DNA from 2 places in the Pediococcus parvulus genome. Region 2 is predicted to be linked to the other one. Evidence: a T-box and tRNA genes for the amino acid it is inferred to sense, from the RefSeq annotation. Region 2 holds a T-box; the other holds one or more tRNA genes.
The links. The T-box of region 2 lies ahead of tyrS (tyrosine--tRNA ligase). A T-box ahead of a tRNA ligase gene usually reads a tRNA of that ligase, here a tRNA-Tyr.
Positions count from the first base shown of each region.

Region 1 (15,089 bases), 1.4 Mb from region 2:
TTCAACAGCGGAACGAATTGTGCCACTAAATTTAAAGTTACGCAAATATTCCAAGAAGTCATCCGGATAATGTTCTGATTCTTTCAAATAAGCCAAATCAGAATCCGTAAAGTGCAACTGTTGGATATACTTCACGACTCTTTCCAAACCAGCAAAAATCGCGTACCCATTTTTAAAAGGCATATCTCGAAAGAAAACTTCAAAAACAGCGTTCTTATTGTGAATTCCTTGTTCCCAGTAAGTTTGAATCATGTTAATTTGATAGGCATCCGTATGTAACGTTAAACTGTCATCCGGATATTTTTTAGTCATGACGATTGTACTCCTCAGTTAGTTAGTGGTTTAATAATATTAACAATAGTTGCACCTATTTTATCATTTTTTCCATGGTGCGTCATTTTCAATAGTCGAAAGGATTGATTTTATTATGAATGACCCATTTCGAAGCGTTAAAATTATGGGGATTCCATTTGCAAATACCACACGTAATCAGTTTATCAATCAACTCCAAACTCGAATTCAAAATCACCAAAATACGTTTGTTGTCACGGCAAATCCGGAAATTGTCATGTATGCAAACCGAAATGAACCCTATCGTAACCTTATCTTAAAAGCTGACTATATCTCACCGGATGGAATTGGCATTATTAAAGCCGCAGCAACGCTAAAAACACCGTTACCTGAGCGAATCACGGGATTTGATATTTTTACAGGTCTCCTTAAATGGGCCGATCAAACACAAAAGAAAGTGTATTTTTTAGGAGCTAAACCGCATGTGATCAACCTTTTAACAACCAAATTAGCTGCTAACTTTCCCGGCGTTCAAGTTGTCGGTGCCCGCGATGGTTACTATAAAGACGAATCATTAATTGCAGCTGAGATTAAAGCCCAACAACCCGATATTGTCTTCGTTGCAACTGGTTTTCCCAAGCAAGAGCAGTTTATTGCGAGTCATCGTCATCGTCACCTCACAAACGGGTTATGGATGGGCGTGGGTGGCAGTTTTGATGTCTTTGTAGGGATTGTTAAACGAGCACCTCAATTTTGGCAAAATCATCATTTAGAATGGTTTTACCGATTAATTACCGAACCCAAACGGCTCAAACGACAAATGATAATTCCTCAATTCATGTGGAAAATTCATCAACTCAAAAAACAAAATAAGCTCTGATACTAAAAATAGTTTGTCATTTTCATTTCGAAAATCGACAAACTATTTTTTGTGTTTTTAACGATTGAGATAAAATTCAAATCGTTCGCCCACATATTGAGTGCGCACATATTCAAATGGTTTCCCATCTTGTAAATACGACACCTGACGTAAACGTAAAATTGCTTCTCCACGTTTTACAGATAGATATTCGGCAATCTTTTCAGAAGCTAGCATTGCCGAAACGGTCTGAGTTGCCTTACCGGGAACTAATCCCGCCTTTTTCTCTAACGTACCATACAATGAACTGGTTACTTCAGCCTTACTGAAATCTTTCACGAGATTTTCTGGTACCGTAGCCGTCTCAAAACAGATAGGCACTTTATCCGCATACCGAATCCGTTCCATCCGCAAAACTAATTCACCATCATTTAGCTCTAACTTTTCGCTTTCACTCATAGAAGGTTGCCCCGCATGGTACGAAATCGTTTTGCTGGAAGGAGTTTTACCTTGCGCAATCATTAAGTCAGTGAAACTGGTCACACCAGACATTTTTTCTTGAACTTTCTGATTAGCTACAAAAGTACCCGAACCCACACGACGCTCCAAAATACCCTCATCAACTAATGTCTGAATGGCTTGTCTAAGTGTCATTCGGCTTACATTGAACTGTTCTGCTAATTCACGTTCTGCTGGAATACGGTCACCAACTGCCCATTTACCAGCCTCGATAGATTTTTTAATTTCATTGTGAATTTGAATATAAATGGGGGATCCCACGATTCCACCTCCTGTAAACGACTATAAGCTTATTATAACGAAAAAATAGCTAGTTTCGGAACTTTATTTTTCAGTATTTGAGAATTCACGGCCATAGCTGTAAGTAGCCAACTTGTTCAGGTTATCATCAAACAAGTTCAAATCCGCATCTTTACCCACTTCAAGAGTTCCCTTACTGTCCAAACCAAATTCGTTAGCCTGGTTGACAGAACTCATCTGTACGGCATTTTCAATACTGCATCCCATAAATTTCATGGCATTCTTGAAGGCATCTGTATATTCCAAAACTGAACCAGCTAAGGTTCCGTCAGCTAAGCGAGCCTGCTTGTCTTTAACATAAACTTTTTGGCCACCTAATTCACTTTCGCCTTCAGGCATTCCTTTAGAACGCATCGAGTCAGTTACCAATTCGATCCGTTCTGGGCCTTTAACTTCGTATGCCAAACGCAACATGTCAGGAACAATATGGAAACCGTCACAAATTAATTCAGCATAGATGTTGTCTTCCAACATTACGTGGCCGGTAACGCCTGGTTCACGATGCTTCCATTCCCGTTGTGCATTGTACAAATGAGTTCCGTGACTCACTTTACTATTTAATAAATCCGCCCGTTTGGCATTACTATGGCCAACAGATGGCACAATTCCATGTGCTAAACAGTAAGATTCAAATTCATCGGCACCCTTATCTTCAGGAGCCATGGTGATTAATTTAACTAACCCATTAGCAGACTTGTTCCACTGTTCCAACAAGTGAACGTCAGGATCTTTAATGTATTGTTCTGGTTGTGCACCTTTGAAAGTAGCTGAAATAAAGGGCCCTTCCAAATGTACCCCTTTAATGACGGGATTGACAGCAGCTGCTTTAGCTACTCCTTTCATCGCATGATCAATGTTTTCGTTCGATTGCGTCATTGTGGTACAGAAGTAAGTGGTAATTCCTTCTGTTTTTGTCATTTTCGTAACCATTTCGTTAATTTGGTCAGCGTCACCATCCATGGCATCAAACCCATAGCCGCCATGACTGTGCACATCAATAAATCCTGGGGTCACAATTGTTTCTGCAGCAAAGTGAATTTCGTCATCTGGCAAGGGACGGAACTCGCTCATTGGCCCAACAGCTTCGATTTGTTTGTTAAACCGAATAAAGCCGTCATCAATTTTCTCTAAACCAGTATAAATCGTGGCGTGTTTCAATACAGTACTCATTAGTTAAAAATCTCCTTCAGTTTTATTTAAGTTCATTATAATCGGTATAGACCACAACTGCAAGGAGAATCTGTTATTCACCTTTTTCTTTCGCAATGGTGGCATCAATGCCTTTGACTACCGAGGTCATAAAACCGGCCTCTTCCATTGCTAGAAAACCGGCGACCGTTGTCCCACCTGGTGAAGAAACCTTATCAATTAAAGCAGCTGGGTTATCATCGGCCTCAAGAACCATTTTGGCACTCCCATTCACAACTTGGGCCGCAATTTTGGTTGCTGCCTGCTTAGTCAACCCATACTTAACGCCCGCTCGTGATAACGCATCAATGAAAAAGTAAGCATACGCCGGCGCACTACCTGCAATCGCTCCAAAGGTTGTGAAGTCAGATTCAGATACTTCCATGACCTTCCCAACTTTTTCAAAAATATTTTTACCAATATTAAATGGTGAATCTGTTAGTGGGCCACTTGCAGCCAAGGCGGTCATCCCTTCATTAATTTCAACATTAACGTTTGGCATCACCCGCATAATTGGCCAATCACCAATAATGGCCTGCATTTCGGCAATATCTAGACCAGAAACGACGGAAGCCACTAATTTGTCAGCACTGTTCACTTCCAATTTAATATCAGTTAACACCTGTTTGGCAATGTCTGGTTTAACGGCTAATACCACCACATCAGCCTTTTTAGCAACCTCTTCATTACTAGTTTCCAGCGCCAACTGATTTTGTTTTGCAAATGCCTCATAATGTTCAAGGTGACCACTGTGCACCAAAATGTCCGTTCCCGAAACTCCCGCCTTGATCAACCCAATAATAATGGCCTTTGCCATGTTGCCAACTCCAATAAATCCAATTTTCATTTTTATTCACTTACTTTCTTTTTTTATATTCCCATTTTATCATTTTTCAAAATAACAATTTGTTTTCGTTGTGAAAACGCTTTTTTACAGTTAAAATTAGTTAATTCTTGATTTATACCGTTTTTTAAACTTGATTTAATCTGTTACCTATATAGTCATAAATATAAAGTTAATAAAACAAAAAGAGGAGATGGCCGTATGTGTGGATTTGCAGGCTGTTTGACCGACCTTTCAAAAATCGACGGTCAGACTGAAAACAATACAGTTCATGAAATGACAAATATGTTGGTCCATAGAGGCCCTGACGATAGTGGCTACTTTGAAGATGCTCACATCACCATGGGATTCCGGCGTTTAAGTATCATTGATTTGGATGGCGGCCATCAACCCCTATCCTATGATAATGAACGCTACTGGCTAACTTTTAATGGTGAAATTTATAACTTTGTTGAGTTACGGAATGATTTAATTAAAGACGGATACAGTTTTAAAACAGAGTCTGACTCCGAAGTTATTTTAGCTTTGTATGCCAAATACCAATCTGACGTCACTAAATATTTACGCGGCATGTTTTCGTTTGTGATTTGGGATAAACAAGAAAAGACTTTCTTTGCTGCTCGCGACCAATTTGGTATTAAACCATTTTACTATGCCATCCAAGGCGACCAGTTATATTATGCTTCCGAAAGTAAAGCCATTTACAAAATTCTTGCGCAGCGAACTTTTGATCATGATGCCTTGCAAGATTACATGACATTCCAATTTGTACCAGAACCAGAAACCCTAACTAAAGAAATCAAGCTACTTTCACCAGGATGTACATTAACCAAAAAAATTGGTGATGATCTCGTAATTAATCGTTACTACCATCGAGAATTTCATACTTCGAGCGAATCGGAAACGGCCTACATCAAAAAGATTCGCGAAGTTTTGTTAGATTCCGTCAAAATGCATATGCGCTCTGACGTGCCAGTTGGTTCCTTCTTATCTGGCGGAATTGATTCATCAATTATTGTGGCCATGGCAAAAAATTTTAACCCCAACCTAGAAACGATTTCAGTTGGATTCGAACGCGAAGGCTACAGTGAACTAGATGTTGCCCAAGAAACGGCTGAAAAATTAGACGTTAAAAATTACAGCAGTTTAATTACCCCTGAAGCATTCATGGAAGCTTTTCCTAAGTTTGTTTGGAGTATGGATGATCCCCTTGCGGATCCGGCTGCTGTGCCCCAATATTTCTTGGCAAAAGAAGCTGTGAAACATGTAAAAGTAGCCTTAACAGGTGAAGGTGCTGATGAGTTGTTTGGTGGTTACACTATCTATCACGAACCAGAATCATTAAGTGTATTTAATTACACCAAGCCCTTAAATGGCGCTTTAAATCATATTGCCCGATTAATTCCGCGTGGCGTAAAGGGTCGCTCATTTTTGTTACGTGGCACCACACCCCTTGAAAAACGTTATGTTGGCAATGCCTTTATATTTAATGAAACCGAAAAACGTGCATTTTTTAAAAATTATAATCTCAGTCATCCATTTCAATCCATTACGAAACCATTTTATGACGAATCACAAGATTATGACCCGATTACAAGAATGCAATTTATCGATATGCACACCTGGTTAAACGGCGATTTGCTTCACAATGCTGACCGAACTACCATGGCACACAGTTTGGAATTACGAACCCCATTTGTGGATCGAGAAGTTTTCAAAGTGGCTTCCAGCATTCCAGCTGATTTACGAATTAGTCATGGAACGACCAAATATATTTTACGAAAGGCAGTTGAAGGTATTGTACCTGATCACGTCTTACATCGTAAAAAATTAGGTTTCCCTGTGCCAATCCGTTTCTGGCTAAAAAGTGAAATGTATGATTGGGCACGCACAATTATTCAAGATTCCCAAACGGATCAGTATTTTGATAAAAACTACTTTTTAACGTTATTAGATGATCACCGTGATGGTGTGGCAGATAATTCCCGAAAATTATGGACGATTCTCACCTTTATGATGTGGCATAAAATTTATGTGGAAGAGTTAGAACCGAAGAACGATAGAGAGTTGGTATAGATAAAATGGAGATTGTTATTCAAAAATTCGGGGGCACTTCTGTTAAAGATGTAGCCGCTAGAAAGCAAGCTTTAGTGCATGTGAAATACGCAGTTGATCACGGTAAAAAAGTCGTGGTTGTGGTTTCCGCCTTTCGGGAACCAGGAACATCCTACACAACAGACGGTCTTTTAAATCTGGTCCACAATAACCAATCAAGGTTATCTAAACGTGAGTTAGATATGTTGGTTTCCGTTGGTGAAATTGTTTCCGCAACCGTGTTTACAGAACAGGCCCGTGAAGCTGGCTTAGATGCCACTGCTTTAACGGGCAGTGAGGCCGGAATTGTAACCGATGATGAATTTCAAAATGCCAAAATACTTAACGTTGACCCGACTCCTATCAAAAAAATGTTTAAAAAGACGAATGTCGTCGTTGTTGCTGGGTTTCAAGGTGCCACTAAAGATGGTGAAATCACAACCATCGGCCGTGGCGGTTCTGATGTCTCGGCTGCCGTTTTGGGTATGGCCTTAAACGCTGAATTGGTAGATATTTTTACCGACGTAAGCGGCATCATGACGGCGGATCCTCAACTTGTAAAAAGGGCCCGTTGTCTCAAGTCCATCAGCTATGATGAGCTTGCCAATTTGGCCCATAATGGCGCTCGTGTCATCCATCCACGAGCTGTTGAAGTTGCTAAACAAGCTAACTTATCAATGCGGATTCGGGCAACCTATCAACAACCTGAAGAATTAGGCACAATTGTTGGCGAAAGAAATCCCCACATTTCTCATTATCGAACTGTTACAGGTATAACCAACCAAAACAACTTAACTCAATTTTCTGTTTCAACTGAGAACCTAACATCTGGTCAGATTTTCCAATTAATGGCCGCACAAAATCTCAGTATTGATTTTATTAATATTTCTACCGATTCGGTTGTTTTCAATTTGCCACAAATGGATACCTGGCTTGCTGAAAAGACTTTAGCAACCGCCCATGCAAACTATCGAATGGTTTCTGATTGCGCCAAGGTTGCCATTGTAGGAGCCGGAATTACGGGCACTCCAGGGATCACGGCCCGGATTGTCAACACATTAGCCAAGCACCATATCGATATTTTACAATCAACTGATAGTTATACGACCATTTGGGTTCTAATTCATAAAACCGACCTCACTGCGGCTTTAAACAGTTTACACGATGAATTTTTACAAAGCCATCAATTCACCCTTACTCAACAGTAATGTCAGTCAGTTATCTGCCTATTCTAAAAAGGAGCGTTCTCAATGAAAGTTAGCAAATTAATTAATAGTTTAAAATTCAAGCAAGTTCAGCCAACTATCACAACTGATTTTGATGTGACAATGTTGACTCAGGATACCCGCGAGATTCAACCTGGTGCGATGTTTATCGCCGTAGGTGGCTATCACATTGATGGTCATACATTGGTTAAACAAGCTGTTGAAAAAGGCGCCAAAATCATTGTGGCTCAAAAGCGGATCAACGTTACCGTTCCTGTTGTGTATGTACAAAACACTGAACGAGCCATGGCAATCCTTGCCGATGTTTTTTTTGAGGCTCCTAGCCAAAAAATGCATATGATTGGTGTGACTGGCACCAATGGCAAAACAACCGTTACCCATTTAATCGACCAAATTTATCGAGATCAAAATCAGGCGACTGGTCTGATGGGAACCATGTATCGCCGCATTAAAGATGAAACTTTTCCAACTGAAAATACCACACCGGATGCCATCACGACGCAAAAGACTTTGGCACAAATGCGCGAAGTTGGCGTAAAAACCGTTTCAATGGAAGTTTCGTCGATTGCTTTAGTTTTGGGCCGCGTTTGGGGAATTGATTACGATGTTGCTGTCTTCACAAATCTCACGCGTGATCATTTAGATTTTCACAAAACTATGGATGATTATATTCACGCTAAAAGTATGTTGTTTGCTCAATTAGGCAATAAATATAATGCAGACGGCACTAGTAAAGTCGCCGTTTTAAATACCGATGATCCCGTTGGTCGTGAGTTTGAACAATATACCGCTGCCCACGTGTTGACCTATGGGCTCAATACCGATGCGATGATTCGTGCTCAAAACATTCAGATTTATAGTCATGGTACTGAATTTGACTTGTCCGTATTTGGTCATCTCACCCATGTCACAACGAAACTGATTGGCCAATTTAATGTTTACAATCTGTTGGCTGCCTTTGCCGCGGCTTATGCAGGCGGGCTACCAGAAGCACAAATTATCACTTCATTGGAAAAAGTTTCGGGGGTAAAAGGCCGTTTTCAATCCATCCCTTCTCATACAGGGGTCCGGGTAATTGTTGATTATTCACATACACCAGATAGTCTTTTAAATGCTTTAGAGACCATCCATTACTTTGCTAAAAAAGACATTTACTGTGTGATTGGTTGTGGTGGCGATCGTGATAAAGGAAAGCGGGCCAAAATGGCAAAAATTGCCGTTGAATACAGTACGAAGCCGATTTTTACCGCGGATAATCCACGTACAGAAGACCCGCAGGCTATTTTAAATGATATGCTAGCCGGCGTTCCAAACGATCACCCCGAAGTTTACATTGATCGCCGGGAGGCCATTACGAAAGCTGTTGAATCGGCCAAGTCGGGAGACGTCATCCTGATTGCCGGAAAAGGACACGAAGATTACCAAATTCTTGGTCGAACCAAACATCATTTTGACGACTGTGAAGAAGCCGCCAAAGCCCTGGCGTTAAAACCAGTGGCTGATTAATTAAATAAGATGTTAAAAAAGTCGCAAATCCAGTTGTTCATGGGTTTGCGACTTTTATCATTGCTTACTTGGGATCTTTTGACAGAAAATCTTCTTCAATTAACTTATTTGGAATCTCCTGAACTTGTTGGTTCACCACAAATTTTGCTGAAACGAACCCTCCATTTGGATCAAGCGTTAATGCCACAATTCCACCACTAAATGCACCGGAACGACTACCAGCATCAATTAAATAACGCGGTACATCTTGACTGTCAGCTTGCATTTTTATGAATCCGGATCGATTAAAGATCTGAACTGGTGTATGTCCAGTGACAATCACCTTACCTAACTCATTTTTATGCCATCCCGCTGATTCCAATCCTGCATTGAAATAATAGTCATTTCTAATCCAAAGTAAATCGTCTTTTTCTTGTTTATTAAGACTCACTCCCCAACGAACACCAGCATGGACTGCAAGTATTTTGCCAGTTTCCCAGGTAAATGGTCGATTACTTAAGAACTTCGTGTAAGGGGCCAGTTTTGGAGCATTGAGTGCCCTTTGAATCACAGGTAGCGCGCCGGAGTGAATTCCTAATTTTCGCCACGTATGAGCACCACCATTAATTCGCCACGTTTGATAACTCAAATCATCACCAGTAGCTGTCTGTACCCAAAAATCATCATGGTTGCCAAGTAATACAATATCACTGTGCTGATTAACCCGATTCATCAAAATATCTAAAACACCTAACGGATCAATTAATTGCGTTTCTTCATGCTTTGAAAAATGCCGAGTTGCTGTCCCATCAATGTAATCACCTAGAAAAATCAGGCGATCCTCTTCCGTATTAATGGCATTCAAAAGTACTTTTAAATCATCACTAGCTGAATGAATGTCACCGATAAATGTATAATTCATTAGACGCCTCCGTCTATTCCACTACTAGAAAGAAAACTCATCAATAATAAAAAAATAAGCCCACCTAATATGAACCTATTGTACCGTAAATTTTTGAAGATAAGAGGATAACCTATTTTTCACTAAAACTTTACTACCTAAGTGCATTAATAGAAGATACAAAAAAAGCCTCTACATCAGTACTTAAACTGGTAGCGACTTAGAAAGGCGTAACTATTGGGCTAGATGGGATCGAACCATCGCATCTCGGGATCAAAACCCGATGCCTTACCGCTTGGCTATAGCCCATTCATAAAATGGAAGGGAGTGGATTCGAACCACCGAACCCGAAGGAGCGGATTTACAGTCCGCCGCGTTTAGCCAGACTTCGCTACCCTTCCCTTTTGAATTGCATTAAAACTTCTAACGCATCCGACTAAAATATAATACCGAAAATTTGAACAAATATCAAGGGGTTTTTACAAATTTCCTCAAATTAATTTTTTTAAAGGTCAAAGAAAACCAGTCGTGATCGCCATTCGGCGAGGAAAGTATCATTTTGCCATTCCTTAATTCGTTTTGTATAATAACCTACTGATTGATTGTAGTAAGTCGTTTTTTCAAATTGCTGTGGAGCTGGATGAATGTGCATATGACCGAATATTACCTTATTAACTTCGAATTGTTCTAACACTTGTCCTAATTTTGCACTCCCCATATAGGCATTAGCCATATTCCATAAATTTCCTTCAGGTGCATAGCGAATATAATTACGTCGTGGTACAAAATGTGTAAAGTACAGGACACGTTTTGGGGCCTCCTGAGCCGTTTTAAGTTGTTGAGTAGTTTCATCTAAAACTAGTCCCATTCTTTCACCATCGGACATTGGTTGCTTAATAGACCCATCTATCCAGTAAGCACGCTTCCAAGTTTCAAAATTAGCGATAGTTTTGCCCTTAACATTGTCCGCAAAACTGTAATCATACCACCCGTTATTACCAATTACCCGCCAGTCGGTCTCTGGCACATCAAAATATTGGTTATGCAAATAACTATTATCAAGTTGGCTCTCTAATTCTTCGAACGTAACGCCATGAACCATATCATGGTTCCCAGCAATAAATTTTACAAGCGTTTGGGAACCTAATTCGTTTTGTAAGTTTTGCACATACGCTAGACTCTTTGTAAAATCATTAAATAAATCACCAGCAATTAAATACAACCCAACGTTTTGTTGGCTTAAATATTCTGCTTGATTTTTTAGTGTTTCATCAACATCTAAGCGATTTACGTCAAAGTGGTTGTCACTTGTTATTGCAATCCTCATATTTGTCTCCTTTCACACTGTTAGTTGATCATTTTACACGCCTCACAAAAAATTGTCTTCTAATTAGAAAAAGATCAGTCCTTTAAAGAACTGATCTTTATTTTTAAATTTAATTGATACCGACCATCTTGGATGAAATCCATTTAGATAACAAGAGCAATAGAAGGCCAAAAACAATGCTGACAGCGCCGACAACCAAGAAGTAAGGAACTTCTGTCGCGCTCGTGTAAAAACGTACAATTTGGGCATTAATTGCTTGACCAGCAGCATCTGCCAAGAACCACATACTCATCATTTGAGAACTAAATGCTTTTGGTGCTAGTTTAGTAGTTACAGAAAGACCAATTGGCGAAATTAACATCTCACCAATTTCAACAATTGCCCAGCTACCAACTAACCAAAGGGGATTAACTTTACCAGCCGTTCCAAACATCATTCCTGGTAAAGCAATGAATAAGTACGAAACTCCCGCAAACGCCAACCCATAAGCAAACTTATGTGGAGATGTAGGTTGCTTGTTCCCCATTTTAATCCACATCCACGCAAAGAATGGTGTATATAGCATCATAAACAACGGATTAAGGGACTGGAATTGTGAAGCCGCCAAAGTAATTGGCCCTAAATGTAACTGTGTTCGTTGAGCCGCGTATAAGGCAAGAACCACTGATCCTTGTTCTTCAATTGCCCAGAAAATCACTGCGGCAATAAATAACGGAACATAAGCCCAAAGACGAGAACGTTCAATTTTAGTCACTTTGTTACTTGAAAACATCAAAACAAAATAAATAATTGGTGTGGCAACTGCCACCAAACTTAATAACAAGACAACATTGTCAATTGTCATGGCATTGGCCAGTTGCATAACGAGCAGGATAAGCGCAAAAATAACAACCCCAATGGTCACCTGCCATCCAAGTTTATGTGCGTCCTTAGGCTCAAGTGGGTCAGAAGGATACAAACTGTCTTTGCTTAAGTACTTTTTCCCACCTAAGTAGTATTGAAGAAGACCAAAGAACATTCCAATTGCAGCTAGTGAAAAACCAACGTGAAAGTTCACGTGTGCTCCTACCCAGCCAACAAGCAGTGGCGCAATCAAGGCTCCTAAGTTAATTCCAAAAACAAAGATGCTAAATCCTGAATCACGACGAATATCTTCTTCGGTATATAACCCGCCGACCATTTCAGAAACATTAGGCTTTAATAACCCAGTTCCGATGACGATCAGTGCAATTGAAATAAATAGTGCTGGGGCTCCAAATGGTAGTGCTAGTGCAATATGTCCTAACATGATGAAAATACCGCCCCAAAAGACAGTTTTTCTTGGTCCTAAAATACGATCACTAACAAAACCGCCGATTACACTCGTTAGATAAACTAATGAACCATATATGGACATCACAGAAGCAGAAGTTGTCTGACTAAAACCGAGACCACCCTTTGATACTGCATAGTACATATAGAACAACAGAATGGCACGCATTCCGTAATAACTGAAACGTTCCCACATTTCTGTAAAGAACAATGTTGAGAGCCCTCTAGGTTGCCCAAAGAAGGACTTATCATTGCTCACGTCACTTTGGTTATTCAATTTATTTCTTCCTCCAAACATCTCTATGTAGCTTATCGTGTATTATTTTTAGGGGTAAAGCTTCCCAAATTCTCCTAAAAACAACAAAAGACACCATAAACGGTGTCTTATTCAATGCCGGCTAGGCGACTTGAACACCCGACCCTCGGTTTACGATACCGATGCTCTACCAACTGAGCTAAGCCGGCAGGTATAGAAAAAGATGCTAACTTTCAATTGAGAAGGTTAACATCTATCACTACTCCGGCAGGCGGACTCGAACCGTCGACAACCTGATTAACAGTCAGGGGCTCTACCAACTGAGCTATGCCGGAATATTCGCATGGCAACGTCCTACCCTCGCAGGGAGCGATCCCCCAACTACTCTCGGCGCTAAGAAGCTTAACTTCTGTGTTCGACATGGGAACAGGTGTATCCTTCTCGCTATCGCCACCACACTTCTCCGATCCACCTTCGTGGCTCGTGTGAAAGAAATTTATTCTCTCAAAACTAAATAATATCGAATCCTTCTCTTCAAGAACACCACTTTGTGGTTAAGTCCTCGACCGATTAGTATTGGTCCGCTCCATGTATCACTACACTTCCACTCCCAACCTATCTACCTGATCATCTCTCAGGGGTCTTACTTCCATAAATGGAATGGGAAATCTCATCTTGAGGCGAGTTTCACACTTAGATGCTTTCAGCGTTTATCTCATCCATACGTAGCTACCCAGCGATGCTCCTGGCGGAACAACTGGTACACCAGCGGTATGTCCATCCCGGTCCTCTCGTACTAAGGACAGATCCTCTCAAATTTCCTACGCCCGCGACGGATAGGGACCGAACTGTCTCACGACGTTCTGAACCCAGCTCGCGTACCGCTTTAATGGGCGAACAGCCCAACCCTTGGGACCGACTACAGCCCCAGGATGCGATGAGCCGACATCGAGGTGCCAAACCTCCCCGTCGATGTGAACTCTTGGGGGAGATAAGCCTGTTATCCCCAGGGTAGCTTTTATCCGTTGAGCGATGGCCCTTCCATACGGTACCACCGGATCACTAAGCCCGACTTTCGTCCCTGCTCGACCTGTCTGTCTCGCAGTCAAGCTCTCTTCTGCCTTTACACTCATTGAATGATTTCCAACCATTCTGAGAGAACCTTTGGGCGCCTCCGTTACTCTTTAGGAGGCGACCGCCCCAGTCAAACTGCCCACCTGACACTGTCTTCCGCCACGCTTAGTGGCGCGAGTTAGAGGGTTCATACAGCGAGGGTAGTATCCCACCAACGCCTCCACCGAAACTAGCGTTCCGGTTTCTATGGCTCCTACCTATCCTGTACAAGCTGTACAAACACTCAATATCAAGCTACAGTAAAGCTCCATGGGGTCTTTCCGTCCTGTCGCGGGTAACCCGCATCTTCACGGGTATTATAATTTCACCGAGTCTCTCGTTGAGACAGTGCCCAGATCGTTACGCCTTTCGTGCGGGTCGGAACTTACCCGACAAGGAATTTCGCTACCTTAGGACCGTTATAGTTACGGCCGCCGTTTACTGGGGCTTCATTTCAAAGCTTCGCCGAAGCTAACTCATTCACTTAACCTTCCAGCACCGGGCAGGCGTCAGCCCCTATACGTCATCTTACGATTTTGCAGAAACCTGTGTTTTTGATAAACAGTCGCCTGGGCCTATTCACTGCGGCTGATCTTTCGATCAGCACCCCTTCTCCCGAAGTTACGGGGTCATTTTGCCGAGTTCCTTAACGAGAGTTCTCTCGCTCACCTGAGGATACTCTCCTCGACTACCTGTGTCGGTTTGCGGTACGGGTAGTTAAACTCTAACTAGAAGCTTTTCTCGGCAGTGTGACATCAGGAACTTCGTTACTTTAAATTTCACTCCCCATCACAGCTTGTCCTTAAAGTTGAAAGCATTTAACTCTCAACAAGACTCGCTGCTTGGGCGCACATATCCAACCGTGCGCATTCCTTAGCCTCCTGCGTCCCTCCATTGTTCAAACAAGTTTAACTAGTACAGGAATCTCAACCTGTTATCCATCGTCTACGCCTCTCGGCCTCGACTTAGGTCCCGACTAACCCTGGGTGGACGAGCCTTCCCCAGGAAACCTTAGTCATTCGGTGGACAGGATTCTCACCTGTCTTTCGCTACTCATACCGGCATTCTCACTTCTAAGCGCTCCAACAGTCCTCACGGTCTGCCTTCATTGCCCTTAGAACGCTCTCCTATCACGCCACCTTGCGGTGGCATCCACAGTCTCGGTAATATGTTTAAGCCCCGGTACATTTTCGGCGCAGAATCACTCGACTAGTGAGCTATTACGCACTCTTTAAATGATGGCTGCTTCTGAGCCAACATCCTAGTTGTCTATGCAACTCCACATCCTTTTCCACTTAACATATATTTAGGGACCTTAACTGGTGGTCTGGGCTGTTCCCCTTTCGACGATGGATCTTATCACTCACCGTCTGAC
Region 1 is NZ_OZ061292.1:585,861-600,949, reverse strand. Features, by position in the region: gene AB3217_RS02825 (nicotinate phosphoribosyltransferase) at 1-312, opposite strand, end outside; gene AB3217_RS02820 (WecB/TagA/CpsF family glycosyltransferase) at 428-1,171, shown strand; gene AB3217_RS02815 (GntR family transcriptional regulator) at 1,229-1,930, opposite strand; gene nagA (N-acetylglucosamine-6-phosphate deacetylase) at 1,994-3,139, opposite strand; gene proC (pyrroline-5-carboxylate reductase) at 3,213-4,004, opposite strand; gene asnB (asparagine synthase (glutamine-hydrolyzing)) at 4,203-6,077, shown strand; gene dapG (aspartate kinase) at 6,083-7,303, shown strand; gene AB3217_RS02790 (UDP-N-acetylmuramoyl-L-alanyl-D-glutamate--2,6-diaminopimelate ligase) at 7,346-8,827, shown strand; gene AB3217_RS02785 (metallophosphoesterase) at 8,892-9,728, opposite strand; tRNA gene AB3217_RS02780 (tRNA-Gln) at 9,945-10,016, opposite strand; tRNA gene AB3217_RS02775 (tRNA-Tyr) at 10,026-10,108, opposite strand; gene AB3217_RS02770 (metallophosphoesterase) at 10,213-11,034, opposite strand; gene AB3217_RS02765 (peptide MFS transporter) at 11,144-12,622, opposite strand; tRNA gene AB3217_RS02760 (tRNA-Thr) at 12,738-12,810, opposite strand; tRNA gene AB3217_RS02755 (tRNA-Asn) at 12,864-12,936, opposite strand; rRNA gene rrf (5S ribosomal RNA) at 12,943-13,059, opposite strand; rRNA gene AB3217_RS02745 (23S ribosomal RNA) at 13,152-15,089, opposite strand, start outside.
Region 1: it has a tRNA-Tyr gene. The T-box ahead of tyrS (tyrosine--tRNA ligase) is inferred to sense a tRNA for this amino acid. The anticodon was not compared.

Region 2 (15,089 bases):
AGTCATTCGGTGGACAGGATTCTCACCTGTCTTTCGCTACTCATACCGGCATTCTCACTTCTAAGCGCTCCAACAGTCCTCACGGTCTGCCTTCATTGCCCTTAGAACGCTCTCCTATCACGCCACCTTGCGGTGGCATCCACAGTCTCGGTAATATGTTTAAGCCCCGGTACATTTTCGGCGCAGAATCACTCGACTAGTGAGCTATTACGCACTCTTTAAATGATGGCTGCTTCTGAGCCAACATCCTAGTTGTCTATGCAACTCCACATCCTTTTCCACTTAACATATATTTAGGGACCTTAACTGGTGGTCTGGGCTGTTCCCCTTTCGACGATGGATCTTATCACTCACCGTCTGACTCCCGGACATAAATCAATGGCATTCGGAGTTTATCTGAATTCAGTAACCCAAGACGGGCCCCTAGTCCAAACAGTGGCTCTACCTCCATGATCCTTAATCCGAGGCTAGCCCTAAAGCTATTTCGGAGAGAACCAGCTATCTCCAAGTTCGTTTGGAATTTCACCGCTACCCACACCTCATCTCAGCACTTTTCAACGTACACGAGTTCGGTCCTCCAGTGCGTTTTACCGCACCTTCAACCTGGACATGGGTAGGTCACTTGGTTTCGGGTCTACATCTACATACTCAGTCGCCCTATTCAGACTCGCTTTCGCTGCGGCTCCGTTTCTTCAACTTAACCTGGCATGTAAACGTAACTCGCCGGTTCATTCTACAAAAGGCACGCCATCACCCCTTAACGGGCTCTGACTTCTTGTAGGCACATGGTTTCAAGAACTGTTTCACTCCCCTTCCGGGGTGCTTTTCACCTTTCCCTCACGGTACTGGTTCACTATCGGTCACTAGGGAGTATTTAGCCTTGGGAGATGGTCCTCCCGGATTCCGACGGAGTTACACGTGTTCCGCCGTACTCAGGATCCTGAACTGAGGGATCTTCATTTTGCCTACGGGGCTATCACCCGCTCTGGCCAGTCTTCCCAGACTGTTCGGCTATGAAAATCTTTGGTAACTCAAATGTTCAGTCCTACAACCCCAGGAAGCAAGCTTCCTGGTTTGGGCTGTTCCCCGTTCGCTCGCCGCTACTTAGGGAATCGATATTTCTTTCTCTTCCTGCGGGTACTGAGATGTTTCAGTTCCCCGCGTCTACCTCCAGCCACGCTATGAATTCACGTAGTGGTAACAACGGATTAGTGTTGTTGGGTTTCCCCATTCGGAAATCTCCGGATCAAAGCTTACTTACAGCTCCCCGAAGCATATCGGTGTTAGTCCCGTCCTTCATCGGCTCCTAGTACCAAGGCATTCACCATGCGCCCTTTATAACTTAACCTAACTTTACCAAAGGTAAAGTGGTTTTGAGTTTAGCGATTATTTTTCGAACTAATCTTGTTTTAAAACTCTATAAAACGCGGTGTTCTCGGTTTAATTACATTATAATAAATAATTAAAATTAGAAAATTTTTCGATATTATTTAGTTTTCAAAGAACAAATTTTGAGAGTAAACCTCTCAAAACTAAACAAAGTTTCGACAATGTGTAGGTTTCCGTTTCTAAATATCCTTAGAAAGGAGGTGATCCAGCCGCAGGTTCTCCTACGGCTACCTTGTTACGACTTCACCCCAATCATCTGTCCCACCTTAGACGGCTAGCTCCCGAAGGTTACTCCACCGGCTTTGGGTGTTACAAACTCTCATGGTGTGACGGGCGGTGTGTACAAGGCCCGGGAACGTATTCACCGCGGCATGCTGATCCGCGATTACTAGCGATTCCAACTTCGTGCAGGCGAGTTGCAGCCTGCAGTCCGAACTGAGAACGGTTTTAAGAGATTAGCTAAACCTCGCGGTCTCGCAACTCGTTGTACCGTCCATTGTAGCACGTGTGTAGCCCAGGTCATAAGGGGCATGATGATTTGACGTCGTCCCCACCTTCCTCCGGTTTGTCACCGGCAGTCTCACTAGAGTGCCCAACTTAATGCTGGCAACTAATAATAAGGGTTGCGCTCGTTGCGGGACTTAACCCAACATCTCACGACACGAGCTGACGACAACCATGCACCACCTGTCATTCTGTCCCCGAAGGGAACGTCTAATCTCTTAGATTGGCAGAAGATGTCAAGACCTGGTAAGGTTCTTCGCGTAGCTTCGAATTAAACCACATGCTCCACCGCTTGTGCGGGCCCCCGTCAATTCTTTTGAGTTTCAACCTTGCGGTCGTACTCCCCAGGCGGAATGCTTAATGCGTTAGCTGCAGCACTGAAGGGCGGAAACCCTCCAACACTTAGCATTCATCGTTTACGGCATGGACTACCAGGGTATCTAATCCTGTTCGCTACCCATGCTTTCGAGCCTCAGCGTCAGTTACAGACCAGACAGCCGCCTTCGCCACTGGTGTTCTTCCATATATCTACGCATTTCACCGCTACACATGGAGTTCCACTGTCCTCTTCTGCACTCAAGTCTTCCAGTTTCCAATGCACTTCTTCGGTTAAGCCGAAGGCTTTCACATTAGACTTAAAAGACCGCCTGCGCTCGCTTTACGCCCAATAAATCCGGATAACGCTTGCCACCTACGTATTACCGCGGCTGCTGGCACGTAGTTAGCCGTGGCTTTCTGGTTGGATACCGTCACTGCATGAGCAGTTACTCTCACACACGTTCTTCTCCAACAACAGAGTTTTACGACCCTAAAGCCTTCATCACTCACGCGGCGTTGCTCCATCAGACTTTCGTCCATTGTGGAAGATTCCCTACTGCTGCCTCCCGTAGGAGTCTGGGCCGTGTCTCAGTCCCAATGTGGCCGATTACCCTCTCAGGTCGGCTACGTATCACTGCCTTGGTGAGCCTTTATCTCACCAACTAGCTAATACGCCGCGGGTCCATCCAGAAGTGATAGCCGAAGCCATCTTTTAAAAGTAAACCATGCGGTTTACTTTGTTATGCGGTATTAGCATCTGTTTCCAGGTGTTATCCCCCACTTCTGGGCAGGTTACCCACGTGTTACTCACCCGTTCGCCACTCACTTTATAGCTAAAATCATCTTCGGTGCGAGCACCTCTAATTCATTCAACGAAAGTGCGTTCGACTTGCATGTATTAGGCACGCCGCCAGCGTTCATCCTGAGCCAAGATCAAACTCTCATATTATACTTGAGTTTTTACAAGCTCATTTGTTGTTTCATTGTTTAAAGCGAATTGACTTCGCAAATTGTTTGCTCCAAAATTTTCATTTGAAGACCCTACACATTTTGTTTCGTCGAAACTTTGTTCAGTTTTCAAAGGTCTACCAATTGTCTTTTAAGAAAAATTTCTTTTTCCTTTGCGACAACTTTATTAGTATATCATCTGGCTAGCAGCTTGTCAACAAAAACTTTTAATTCTTTTTTGAAGAAGCAAGCTGTTCTCCGTCAGGCAACGTATATAAATATACCAAGTCATAAACATTTCGTCAAGCATTTTTTGAAATTTGTTTTGATTTGTTTCATTTTTTGCTGAAAATCACCGTGTTTTTCACCTATACCAATTTCAGATTGACTGCTTTTGATACCCATCGGATAAGCCATTTCCTAGTCGTTGAACGCCTAAATCAATTTGTGAAAGAGAAACGCTACTAAAACTAACTCTCGCGCCATTTTTATGTGATTTATCTGGAAACAGATTGGTTGAAGGAATCACCATCACATGAAAACTGGGCTTTAACTGTTTTGTTTGTATACTTTCTAGGTCGATATTCTCCGGAACAGTAATCCAAGTGAAGAATCCACCCTGTGGTTTCGTATAACTTACATTGTTTGGCATGTATTGTTGCATTGCTTTCATCATAGCATCCCGTTTGATTCGATAACTTTTTCGCAACTTCTCTAGATGGTTCGACAAACTATACTTTGATAGATAAGCATTCACTGTTTGAATCATGATATTTGAAGTCTCTAGATCCGCACCAGCTTTCAATTCTTGCAGCCGATTAAAAACTTGACCACCAGCTGATAACCATCCCAAACGCAATCCGGGAGCCAAGATTTTTGAAAAACTTCCTAATTGAATTACACGATTTTGTGTGTCCATTGACTTCAATGTAGGTAATGGCTCCCCTTCGTATCTTAGCCAGCGATAGGGAGCATCTTCCAAAATCAAAACATCATAACGGTTAGCTAATTCAATTAACTGCTGACGTTTTTCCAATGACATTACAATGCCAGTAGGATTTTGAAAATCTGGAATCGTATAGATAAGCTTTATGGAATTTTGAATTAGCATACGTTTTAGTTCAGTTAAATTCATCCCATCATCTTCCATGCTAACGGAAAAGTAATTTGGTTCATAAGCATCAAACGCAGCTAATGCGCCAATATATGTTGGGCCTTCTACAACCAAACCGTCGCCTTTGTTAATTACAAGCTTAGCAACTAAGTCCAATCCTTGCTGGGCACCTTGTGTCATCATAATCTGATTAGCACAAGTTGCTGTGCCATCAGCATTCAACAAATCAACAATTTTGCTTCGCAGCTCAGCAGATTCCTCACCCACCTGATACTGTAAGGGTGACTTTTGGTTAGTAACTGCAATTTGAAAACTGTCTGCTAATTCTTGGTTGGGAAACAAGCTGGCATCAGGAAAGCCACCCGTAAAAGAAATCATTTCAGGATCTCTACTTGGATAGATAGCATTCAACCCACTTTTTGAAGTTAACGAAACTCGACTAGCAAATTCTTCTTCCATTACAATTCCTCCATACTTTTTCGGTTTCCTTATTGACTCTATGATACTAATTATTTAGTATGAAGTAAAACTCAACGTTCTCAATAGAGCGTGAATGCTTTTCATCACTAAACTATTTGAAATTTACGTTTCATACTTATATATAGAAGGAAGTGCATTAGATGGCTAATTTTTCATATGAGATTTTTGCTCAAGTCGTGACCACTAACAATTTCGGTCAAGCCGCAAAAATACTAAACGTAACCCCAAGTGCAGTCAGTCATGCGATCAGTCAATTAGAACATGAACTAGGATTTCCATTATTTATCCGTAACCGAACTGGTGTGGAACTGACACCAGATGGCCAACAAATTTTACCTGTCATTCAGCACATTTTAAACAGTGAGGCTCAGTTGCAACAAGTTGCCGATCAAATCCGTGGTCTAAATTTAGGAACCGTTCGAATTGGCGCATTTAGTAGTGTGTGCATAAACTGGTTACCCAAAATTATTCGCCGGTTTAAGAAAAAATATCCTGGCGTCGAGGTGACAATCACCCAAGGGACCTTTTCAGAAATTGCCGAAATGACTCGCATTGGCTCTGTCGACATTGGCTTTGCCACACTTCCAGTAGATTCGCAGCTTCAAACAGAATCTCTAATCGAGGATCCTATCTACTGCGTCACTCCAGCAGACTTTGTACCCAAAAACAAAACTTATATTACAACCGATGACATTGGTGATTATCATTTTATTCTTCAACAAATTGACTATGATCGTGATACCAAGAAAACTTTGGATCAATACAACGTGGCCCCGAAAGCCATTAGTTATTCAATCGATGATCAATCCATCCTTTCTATGGTAGAAAGTGGACTGGGTTTTGGAATTTTGCCTAAGCTAGCGCTGCAAAAGTTGACTGGTGATGTGAATGTTTATCCCTTTTCACACCAATACAACCGCACAATCTGTCTCAGTGTCAACAAAACTCAAGCTGCATCCCCCTCTACAAAACTTATGATGACCGAAATCCATGATTACCTGACCCAACACTATCAAGATGATTACTTGGGGCATCGTTCAAAATAAACATAAAGCTAATCTCTGGTTGTAAGTTAACTCTTGTGGCCGGTGTGCAACGATATATTTATATAGATGGTGAAATTTGTTATTTTCAGAAGATCCATATTGTTCAAAAATAAACATGTGAGACTTTCACAAACCAAAGTTCAATCCACTGTTAAACAATTAGTGGATATAGATTGATTGGGCGGCCCAAAGAGTGACATATGAGGAGGATCTTTAGTATGAATAAATTAAAACTGCAGGTTACAATCGACAGACCAAAAGGATATGTGGATCAGTTTGGAAACGTATATCCATTAAACTACGGCTATATTTCTGGTATTATTGGCGGCGATGGTGAAAAACAGGATGTCTATGTGATATCAAAAAATGCAGAAACTCCCATCGGAACTTTTACTGGTATACTTGTCGCAATCATTCATCGTGATGATGATGTTGAGACAAAATGGGTAGTTACATCTGAAAAAGAAGTAATATCCGAAAAAGAAATTTTTGAAAATACCCAATTTTTAGAAAAGCATTTCAACTCAAGAATAGAAATCCTGTAAATCTGCTGCTTTTCAAATGAGTATAGTAGCATTTAGAGCGTTTAAACAGACTTTACTAGGCAGATAACAGAATCGTCTTAGTTTCTCTGTTCATTTTAAGGCTAAATTGACATATCCATTTCTGAAATGCTTTTACCTATTCTTATTGGTGAAAAATCTGTGCGTTTAATACTAGCAAGAAGTTATTACCTTTAATAAAATCTAACATTAAAATAATAAACACGTACGATCCCAAATACCCATAAAGCGCCAAATTATCAAACAGCACATTGCCTAAGATAATTTGACGCTTTTTTGAATTTTCCCATATCTTTAGAAAAGCTTCTGTATATAGAAGAGCAAAGATTTCAAATTATTTCTAGGTGTTTAATCAGTAGGACCGCTCGGCAAAATAAGAGGCTGATTATAACCACGACTCCCGCGGGATTGCGATCCCGCATCCGTCACCCAGCTTCCCTACTTTTCTCCGCTGAGCTTTAGGACCGCTCGGCAAAATAAGAGGCTGATTATAACCACGACTCCCGCGGGATTGCGATCCCGCATCCGTCACCCAGCTTCCCTACTTTTCTCCGCTGAGCTTTAGGACCGCTCGGCAAAATAAGAGGCTGATTATAACCACGACTCCCGCGGGATTGCGATCCCGCATCCGTCACCCAGCTTCCCTACTTTTCTCCGCTGAGCTTTAGGACCGCTCGGCAAAATAAGAGGCTGATTATAACCACGACTCCCGCGGGATTGCGATCCCGCATCCGTCGTGGTTATAATCAGCCTCTTACCATTTTGCCTCGCGCACTCTACTTAATTCGCACCAAGAAATACTTCTTCTTTCCACGACGGACAATGACAAACTTCCCTTCAAAGTGAGCACTTGGATCAATCTCTGCATCCACATCCTGCACCTTTTCACCATTAATCCAGATCGCACCATTCTTTACATCTTCTCGCGCCTGTCTTCTCGAAGCCTCAATCTTCGTATCATCAACCAACCACAATATAATGTTTTTCTTCTCAGCACTAACCTCAACAGATGGCATATTCTTAAATCCCTGTTCAATCTCTTCTGCAGTTAAATCCTGCACCTCACCAGAGAACAAAGCCTGAGTAATATGCTGTGCCTCAACCACCGCCTGTTTGCCATGCACAAATTCCGTCACTTCTTCTGCCAAACGACGCTGAGCCTCACGCTTCTCAGGCTCCGTACGTACCTTTTCTGCCAACGCCTTAATTTCGTCTTCATCAAGGAATGTGAAGTACTTCAAATATTTCACTACATCCCGATCATCCTGGTTAATCCAGAATTGATAGAATTCATATGGTGACGTCTTCTTAGGATCCAGCCAAACAGCTCCACCGGCCGTCTTACCAAACTTAGTCCCGTCTGCTTTCAACATTAATGGAATCGTCAGCGCAAACACATCTGTATCTGAACCTTCAATTTTATGGATCAAATCAATTCCAGCAGTAATATTACCCCATTGATCAGCACCACCAATTTGTAACTGAACATTTTCATGTTTATATAGATGAAGGAAATCAATTGATTGTAAAATCTGGTACGTAAACTCTGTGTATGAAATCCCTACTTCCAAACGACTTGCGACAACTTCCTTATTCAACATTGTATTCACATTAAATAACTTACCGTAATCGCGCAAGAAATCTAACAAAGAGATTTTTGAAAGCCAATCGTAGTTGTTCACGATAGTAAAGTTTTTCGTCCCAAACAGCTTGATCATTTGTGCGGATAACGCATCTTCATTATGTTTAACCTGCTCCATAGTCTGTAGAACTCGTTCAGAGTTTTTACCCGAAGGATCACCAATGGCACCAGTTCCACCACCAATTACAATTACCGGATGGTGACCCTGAAGCTGGAATCGTTTCAACATCATAAAGGGAATCAAATGGCCAATATGCAAACTATCACCAGTTGGATCAACACCGCAGTATAAACCAATTTGTTTCTTATCTGTAAGTTCATGTAATCCTTCTTCATCCGTTGTTTGATTGACGGCACCCCGCCATTTTAGTTCATCAATAATATTCATGTAATCGTCCTCCTTATTATTTTTGATATAAAAAAAATCCCTAAAGTCAATAAAGACTCTAGGGACGAATTTTTCCGCGTTACCACCCAAGTTATTACATTTCAATGTAATCACTCAACATCGATAACGGGATGAATCGCTAATTTAGGATTAGAAGCTCAACAAGTGTAATTCACAATTATCACATTCTGGTTCGCAATCCCACCAGATCTCTGAAATGTTGGATAATCTGCTACTTCGGTTGTCTCAATGCTTTTAATGTTAATTACATATTAAGAGAGTTGATTTCGCAAGTCAAGCATCTTTTTACAAAACTAGGCGAATCAACGCCATACAAATAATTCCGACCACCACAATCACAATCAAACTTTTAGAAATAATGGCGGCGATAAACGTGGGCACAGTTGCCAACAAATTATCGAGATTGACCGTTGGTAACGAGCCAGCGTGATGAGTAAAAATGTTTTCCATAATCAGCGCCGTCATAATGACAATGGGCACAAAACTCAAATAGCGAATCAACCACTTTGGTAAATCGAAGTTTTTAACCAGTACAAACGGAATTACCCGCGACAGCCATGTAACCAAGCCACAGCCAATAATTGCCCACATAACTTTCATCGTGATCGCCATTGTTCCACCACCATTCCTAAAAAGCATCCAATCAATGTCGTGGCAATCAACGCCACATTATCAGAAAAGAAGATTGTCAAGCCATACATTAACGCACAAACAATGACCACCATAACAACCTGAAATCCAAATGCTTTGCTGCGATCGGTAATCATTTGCAGGTAGAGAAGCCCGATAAACATCGCCACAAGGGCAAAATCAAGACCAAACGCTTTTGGATCGCCAACCAAATTTCCAAGAATGCCACCAGCTGCCGTGGCCAACGCCCATGTGAGATAGGCAACCAGATTGGCCCCGTGAAACCAGCTTGGTGCCAAACGATGATTCGTAAAATTAAGTTTGTTCATGCTTAACGCGAAAGATTCATCTGTTAGCAAAGTACCAATCCCAATGTTTTGCCAAATCGAATCTTGGCGAAAATATTGAGCTACCGTGGTACTCATTAAGATAAAACGCGCATTTACTAAGAATACAGACAACATGATAAACGGAATTGAACTGCCAACCAGCAATAAACTTACCATGATGAACTGTGCCGAACCAGCATATGTAATTAAAGACATCAAGAAAATTTCTAGAACACTCAAACCACTCGTTTTTCCGACAATTCCAAACGCCAAACCAATGCCAATGTACCCAAATACAGTTGGCAACGCATCTTTAACACCTGTTTCAAAATTTAGTTTATCATTCACTCAAGTTCATCCCTTACCCACTTTTATTTCCGCCAACAGCCTTTTTAACAAAAAATCAATTTATAAACGTTTTATTTGTTATAATTTAGACAAACTATTGTTCAGGAGGCACCCCTATGAAAACCTTGTATATCGACCACATCACCGTTGGCTCTTACACTTATCTTTTGGCAGTAGGTGACCGCGGTTTAGCTTTTGTCAGTTCGAACACTGATGGCGAAGATGACCTGCAGCATTATTTTCCTCACGTTCAAAAAGTGAAAAATTCGGTTAAGACCAATGCCTACGCACTAGCACTTAAAAAACTGTTAACCGGCGAATCGCAAAAATTCTCTCTACCAGTAGAGTTCAACGGAACCCCTTTTCAAAAATCTGTCTGGCAAGCTCTTTGCAATGTTCCTTATGGAGAAACGACAACTTACAGTGCATTAGCCGAAAAAATCCACCGACCAACTGCCATTCGAGCGGTTGCTAATGCAGTCGGAAGAAACCCCAATCAAATTGTGATTCCTTGTCATCGTGTATTGCGAAAAGACGGTTCAATTGGTGGTTATCATGGTGGTTTGCCTTTAAAACGTGACCTGTTAGCTCTTGAAGCGCGCACAAAACAAAGTTAACCTACCACTTCAAAAAGTTCACAAAGACAGTTCATATCTTCACTAAATGTTTTGCCAGCCTCTTTGTATTCTTGCTTAAAAAATGCCTCATGGACCTTACGCCAATAAGCTAATGTGCGATCACCTTCGCCTTCGTAGTACGCGTGTTCAGCGGTTACATTTTTATAAGGAACGACCTCCACAGCGAGTGTTTTTGTGATGCAAACTGGATGACCATGACCATCCAAAATCATGTTATATTCACCGACCTGCGGATAAGCCTCATCTTCTTCATATAAATCATATGCCGAAGTTGTGGCTGTTTTTATACCTCTGAATGTCAAATCAGCAAGTTCATTTGCCATCTCAGGTGTAGAGCCAAACGTCCAAGCACTGTAAACAGCACCATTTAACTGCTGCTCCTTTACAAACGTTTGCCAATAGGCTTTAATTTCAGCTTCATGTGACACCAAATCACCTCATTAAATATTTTTACCATTATAGCATTTTTACACGCCTCAAGTCCGTATCAATGTGCTACAAAATTGATTCGTTTTTCCTCATGGCGACTGGTCTTAACCATCTAATTAATTTAAACTTTCGGTCTGGTGTGATACGGTTTATTCAGGTAACTTAAATATAAGGAGATTATTTTTATGACAACTAAATTATCACGCGGTAAATTTGAAAACTTACAAAAACTAGCAGATGACGAAGGCACCATTAACATTCTGGGATTAGGTGAACAAACTAAATTTCAAGCGATGATGAAAACTGCTGAAGAGTCTGCCGGCCATCAATTTGAAGTTGATCAATGCATCGAATTTAAGCAAATTTTATCAGAGTTCTTATCACCAAATGTTTCCGGAGTGCTTTTGGATCCAACGCTGGGCACTAAAGCCATGCAATCTCGATCCAAGGATACTGGCCTAATCACCGTCTATGAGTTATCCGATCAAACACCTGACCACCTTTCCTTAAATCGTTTAGTTCATGCCAAAACGAATGGCGTCAAAGTTCGCGTGGTTTACAATCCCCACACTGATGAACAGACAACTGATCAAAAACTTGCGCTACTAGAACGCGTCGGCGCAGAAGCTTTAGCAGCTGATCTGCCCCTCTTTGTGGAACCCGTTGTTTATGATGATCAAGTTTCTGATAAATCAAGCGCCGAGTTTGCCAAATTGCAACCTGATCTGGTCATCGATACCATTAAGGAATTAACTAAAGAACGATATCACATTGACATTCTTCAAATAGAAACACCAATTAACTTTGCTTACACAGAAGGATTTGCAGAAAGCAATGCAACCGTTGTTTATTCTCAACGTGAAGCCGCAAAATTGTTGAAAGAAGCCAGTGACACCACCACGCGGCCATTTATTTTTCAAACTGGTGATAATTCTGTTGAAACCTTTCAAACTGCGGTTAAATTTGCGGGAAAGGCTGGAGCAAAATTTTCTGGTGTGATGACCGACTATTCTTTAGTCCAAGATGGCATCACTGCCTACGCTACTGAAGGGGAAAAAGGTCTCCATCAATGGTTAGAAACAACTGGAAACAAGAACTTAACTGATCTAAATGATATTCTCGAAAACTATGCAACTCCTTGGTACGATCGGTTTGGAGGTCAAAAAGATTTAGAGCTCTTTGACAATCCAATTAAATTATAAAAATCTAGAATAAACGCAATTTAGATTGTTATTTTGAACAAATGGTGCTATGATATCGGTGTGATATCAAGTAAACGGTTTCATATTCATTTTTATTTCTTAGAGGAGGTAGATTTTTATGAAAATTAGTGCTGATGTTTTAAAATCTCAAATTACGTTTAAGCCACAAAAAGATGGCGTTGATCCGTTTTTATCCTGGTGCCACATTCAGATTGATGGGGAAGAATATCCTCGTGGTGGGAAAAGTCTTTTAAAAAAACGAGTTTCTCGACCGAAAGTGCGTTCCAAAACAACCGTGGCTTATGACAAAGACAAAATTGATATCATAATTGAGGGTAATCTATATAAAAGTTATCCGATTACTGACCTTAAGTCATTAACAGTTTTCATCATGAGAGGCTTTGCTGTTTACTACCCTGGTCGTGTTTCTAACAACACGATTTCTATTTTAGAGTTTCCAGACACGCAATATTACTTTGACACACCAACCCCATTGCCGGCGGCCATTTTGTTGGCATCACCAATTTTCGATCACACTACCGTCAATGATCCGATGAATCTCAAAAGGTTCGGAAGTGGGCAAAGTTTACAAGATGTGAATGACCACATTGCTCGGATAGGTTACGAAAACTTGGTGAAAGATACGTCACTAAGTTGGTTGGCAACTACTTTTAATCCAGAAGAAGAGCCCTATCAACTTATGACCAATTGACAAAAGGCAGTTTGTGGCTTATCTTTGAGAAACTTAGACGTTTCAAACAGGAGGTCACAACTATCAGAGAACAGCATTTAATCAAACCTAAATATGGCTCACGTGCATTTTCGACATTTTTGTACTTCATTTTCATTCTAGCAACAATCTGTTTGTTTACAGTTTTCAATAAAAGTTTCGGTCAGATTGTAGCCACAAGCGATCCCATTGTGGACCGGATTGTGAGTGTTGTAAACGAAAAGCTACCTCAATATGATGGCTATTCCGTTCAACTCACTGAAGCTGTTATTAAACCTGATCTTAAAACTGCCGTTGGGCAAGTTTATGACGGTAAACAAATAAAAGTCGATCCAACAGCGTTTCAAAATAGTGTCAAACAACAACTTCAAGCGGACGGCGTGTCCACACTGATTATTAATTCTTCAATTGGAGCATCGATTGAGACAAAATTAACTAGTGAATATCAAAGTGCGTTTCAAAATCAATATTTGCTCGAATTTCGCGACCAGCTTCCAACCTACAAAATGATTACCTATCTCGTTATGCTAGTCACGTTTGTGTTTGGAACCTTATTTAGAATTCGGTATCGCAGATCAAGACATTATTAAACCCAAAGGGCAGTTAGGTTCTGAGCGCCGCCTAGACTAATCAGAAGAATCTGCCTTTTTCTTCAAAGTTTAGAAATAACATTCAGAAAATATAACGAGGCCGGACAAAACTATGTTTTTGTCCGACCTCGTTTTCTATTCTCCAGCTTTTTTGTTACCACGATTTTAGCAATCGATCAATTGTCACCAAGACCCCATTTTCATCATGGCTTGGCGCAATTTCGTCTGCAATATCTTTTATAGCTTGCGGCGCGTTTGCCATTGCAAATCCTTGTCCCGCTTCCTTTAGCATCTCCACATCATTACCACCATCCCCAAAAGTAACTACGTTTGCCATCGGCATATCCAGAAAGTCTGCGACGCGTTTAATCGCATTTGCTTTATGGGTATTAGGAATGATTAAATCAATATCGCCATGGCCTGAAGACACGGGTAATAATTTACCTGCAAGCTCATCATCCAACAACTGCAAAATTTCTTCCGTTTTCTCATCTGGACACGACATGCCAATTTTCATAACTGGATCGTCAATGGTAGCCAAATCAGGAACTAACTTTAGTTTATAGTAATATTTAGCCGTCATCTCGGCAAATGATTTAGGAGCTGAATCCAAAACATACGCACTTTTTTGTGCACTCACCACCGGATAGACGTCATCCAGACTAGCTAAAAATGAAATAGCATGCTGATAAACAGCGGGATCCATCTTTGCCGAATACACAATTGTTTCATCAGGTTGCTTCACTAATGCCCCATTATCCGACACAAACCAAATCGAATCTGCGGTATGGGGAAAAAACGCGCGTAACTGTGAATCCTGATTCCCGCTGGCCACTACAAACGTCACGTTCTTAGCTTGCATCCGCGGATACAACTCTAAAAAAAATTGCCGATCAAAATTTTGTTGACTGTTTAAAAATGTGCCGTCCATATCAACAGCAATTAATCTATTTGTCATGTCTAATCTCCTATGCGTTTTCATAATTGATTTAATCATAACAAAAAGCGCTTACAAAATAAAGTAAGCGTCGGCTAAGTTTGTTCGTAATTTATTGAACCATCTCATCTTCAACCGCTTTAATATACTTCTTTGCAATAACTACACGCCCATTAAAATCCGTAATCCGCATCAAGCTATGTCGGTTTTCTTGACAGACGGTCTCCAGGTCCAATTCAATCAAATAGGTATTTTCATATTCCTTAATGGCACGTCCCCCAAACCCATTCTTAATCATGGGACACTGATTACAAACAACCTCAAATCTTTGATAACTACATTCTTCATCCCTCATGACGGTCCTCCTACATTTTTCTTATACTTAAGATAAGATTTACTTTAAATAAAAAGTTTGAAGAATGTGTGAACAAAGTTTAGATTAAGATTGAAGTTATAGATTGCATAATAAAAAGAGGACAGGTAAAAAATAGTTTTGCCCGACCTCTTTTTATTTAGTAACCGGAAGAAGCACGGTAAATATCGTACCGCCACCCGGATTATCAGTAACCTTAATTTTTCCTTTATGCGCGCGGACAATCCATTCCGCAATTGACAAACCTAATCCATTTCCACCGGTCTGCTTATTACCCGATTTCTCTTCACGATAGAATCGTTTAAAAACTGATTTTTTGTTTTTATCACTAATTCCAATTCCTGTATCACAAATCTGAATTTTTAAATTACGAGCTTCAATATTACTATTAACGGTTATCGTCGCGCCTTTTGGTGTATATTTTATCGCATTATCCAATAAAATAACGATTAATTGGTGCACCCGTTTGG
Region 2 is NZ_OZ061292.1:2,008,343-2,023,431, forward strand. Features, by position in the region: rRNA gene AB3217_RS10100 (23S ribosomal RNA) at 1-1,348, opposite strand, end outside; rRNA gene AB3217_RS10105 (16S ribosomal RNA) at 1,583-3,160, opposite strand; gene AB3217_RS10110 (PLP-dependent aminotransferase family protein) at 3,539-4,732, opposite strand; gene AB3217_RS10115 (LysR family transcriptional regulator) at 4,894-5,799, shown strand; gene AB3217_RS10120 (inorganic pyrophosphatase) at 6,018-6,344, shown strand; gene tyrS (tyrosine--tRNA ligase) at 7,139-8,392, opposite strand; T-box leader at 8,450-8,651, opposite strand; gene AB3217_RS10130 (AzlD domain-containing protein) at 8,699-9,025, opposite strand; gene AB3217_RS10135 (AzlC family ABC transporter permease) at 9,010-9,720, opposite strand; gene AB3217_RS10140 (methylated-DNA--[protein]-cysteine S-methyltransferase) at 9,837-10,337, shown strand; gene AB3217_RS10145 (ASCH domain-containing protein) at 10,334-10,786, opposite strand; gene AB3217_RS10150 (tagatose 1,6-diphosphate aldolase) at 10,973-11,989, shown strand; gene AB3217_RS10155 (hypothetical protein) at 12,108-12,701, shown strand; gene AB3217_RS10160 (hypothetical protein) at 12,698-13,309, shown strand; gene AB3217_RS10165 (Cof-type HAD-IIB family hydrolase) at 13,464-14,267, opposite strand; gene AB3217_RS10170 (hypothetical protein) at 14,359-14,601, opposite strand; gene AB3217_RS10175 (sensor histidine kinase) at 14,755-15,089, opposite strand, start outside.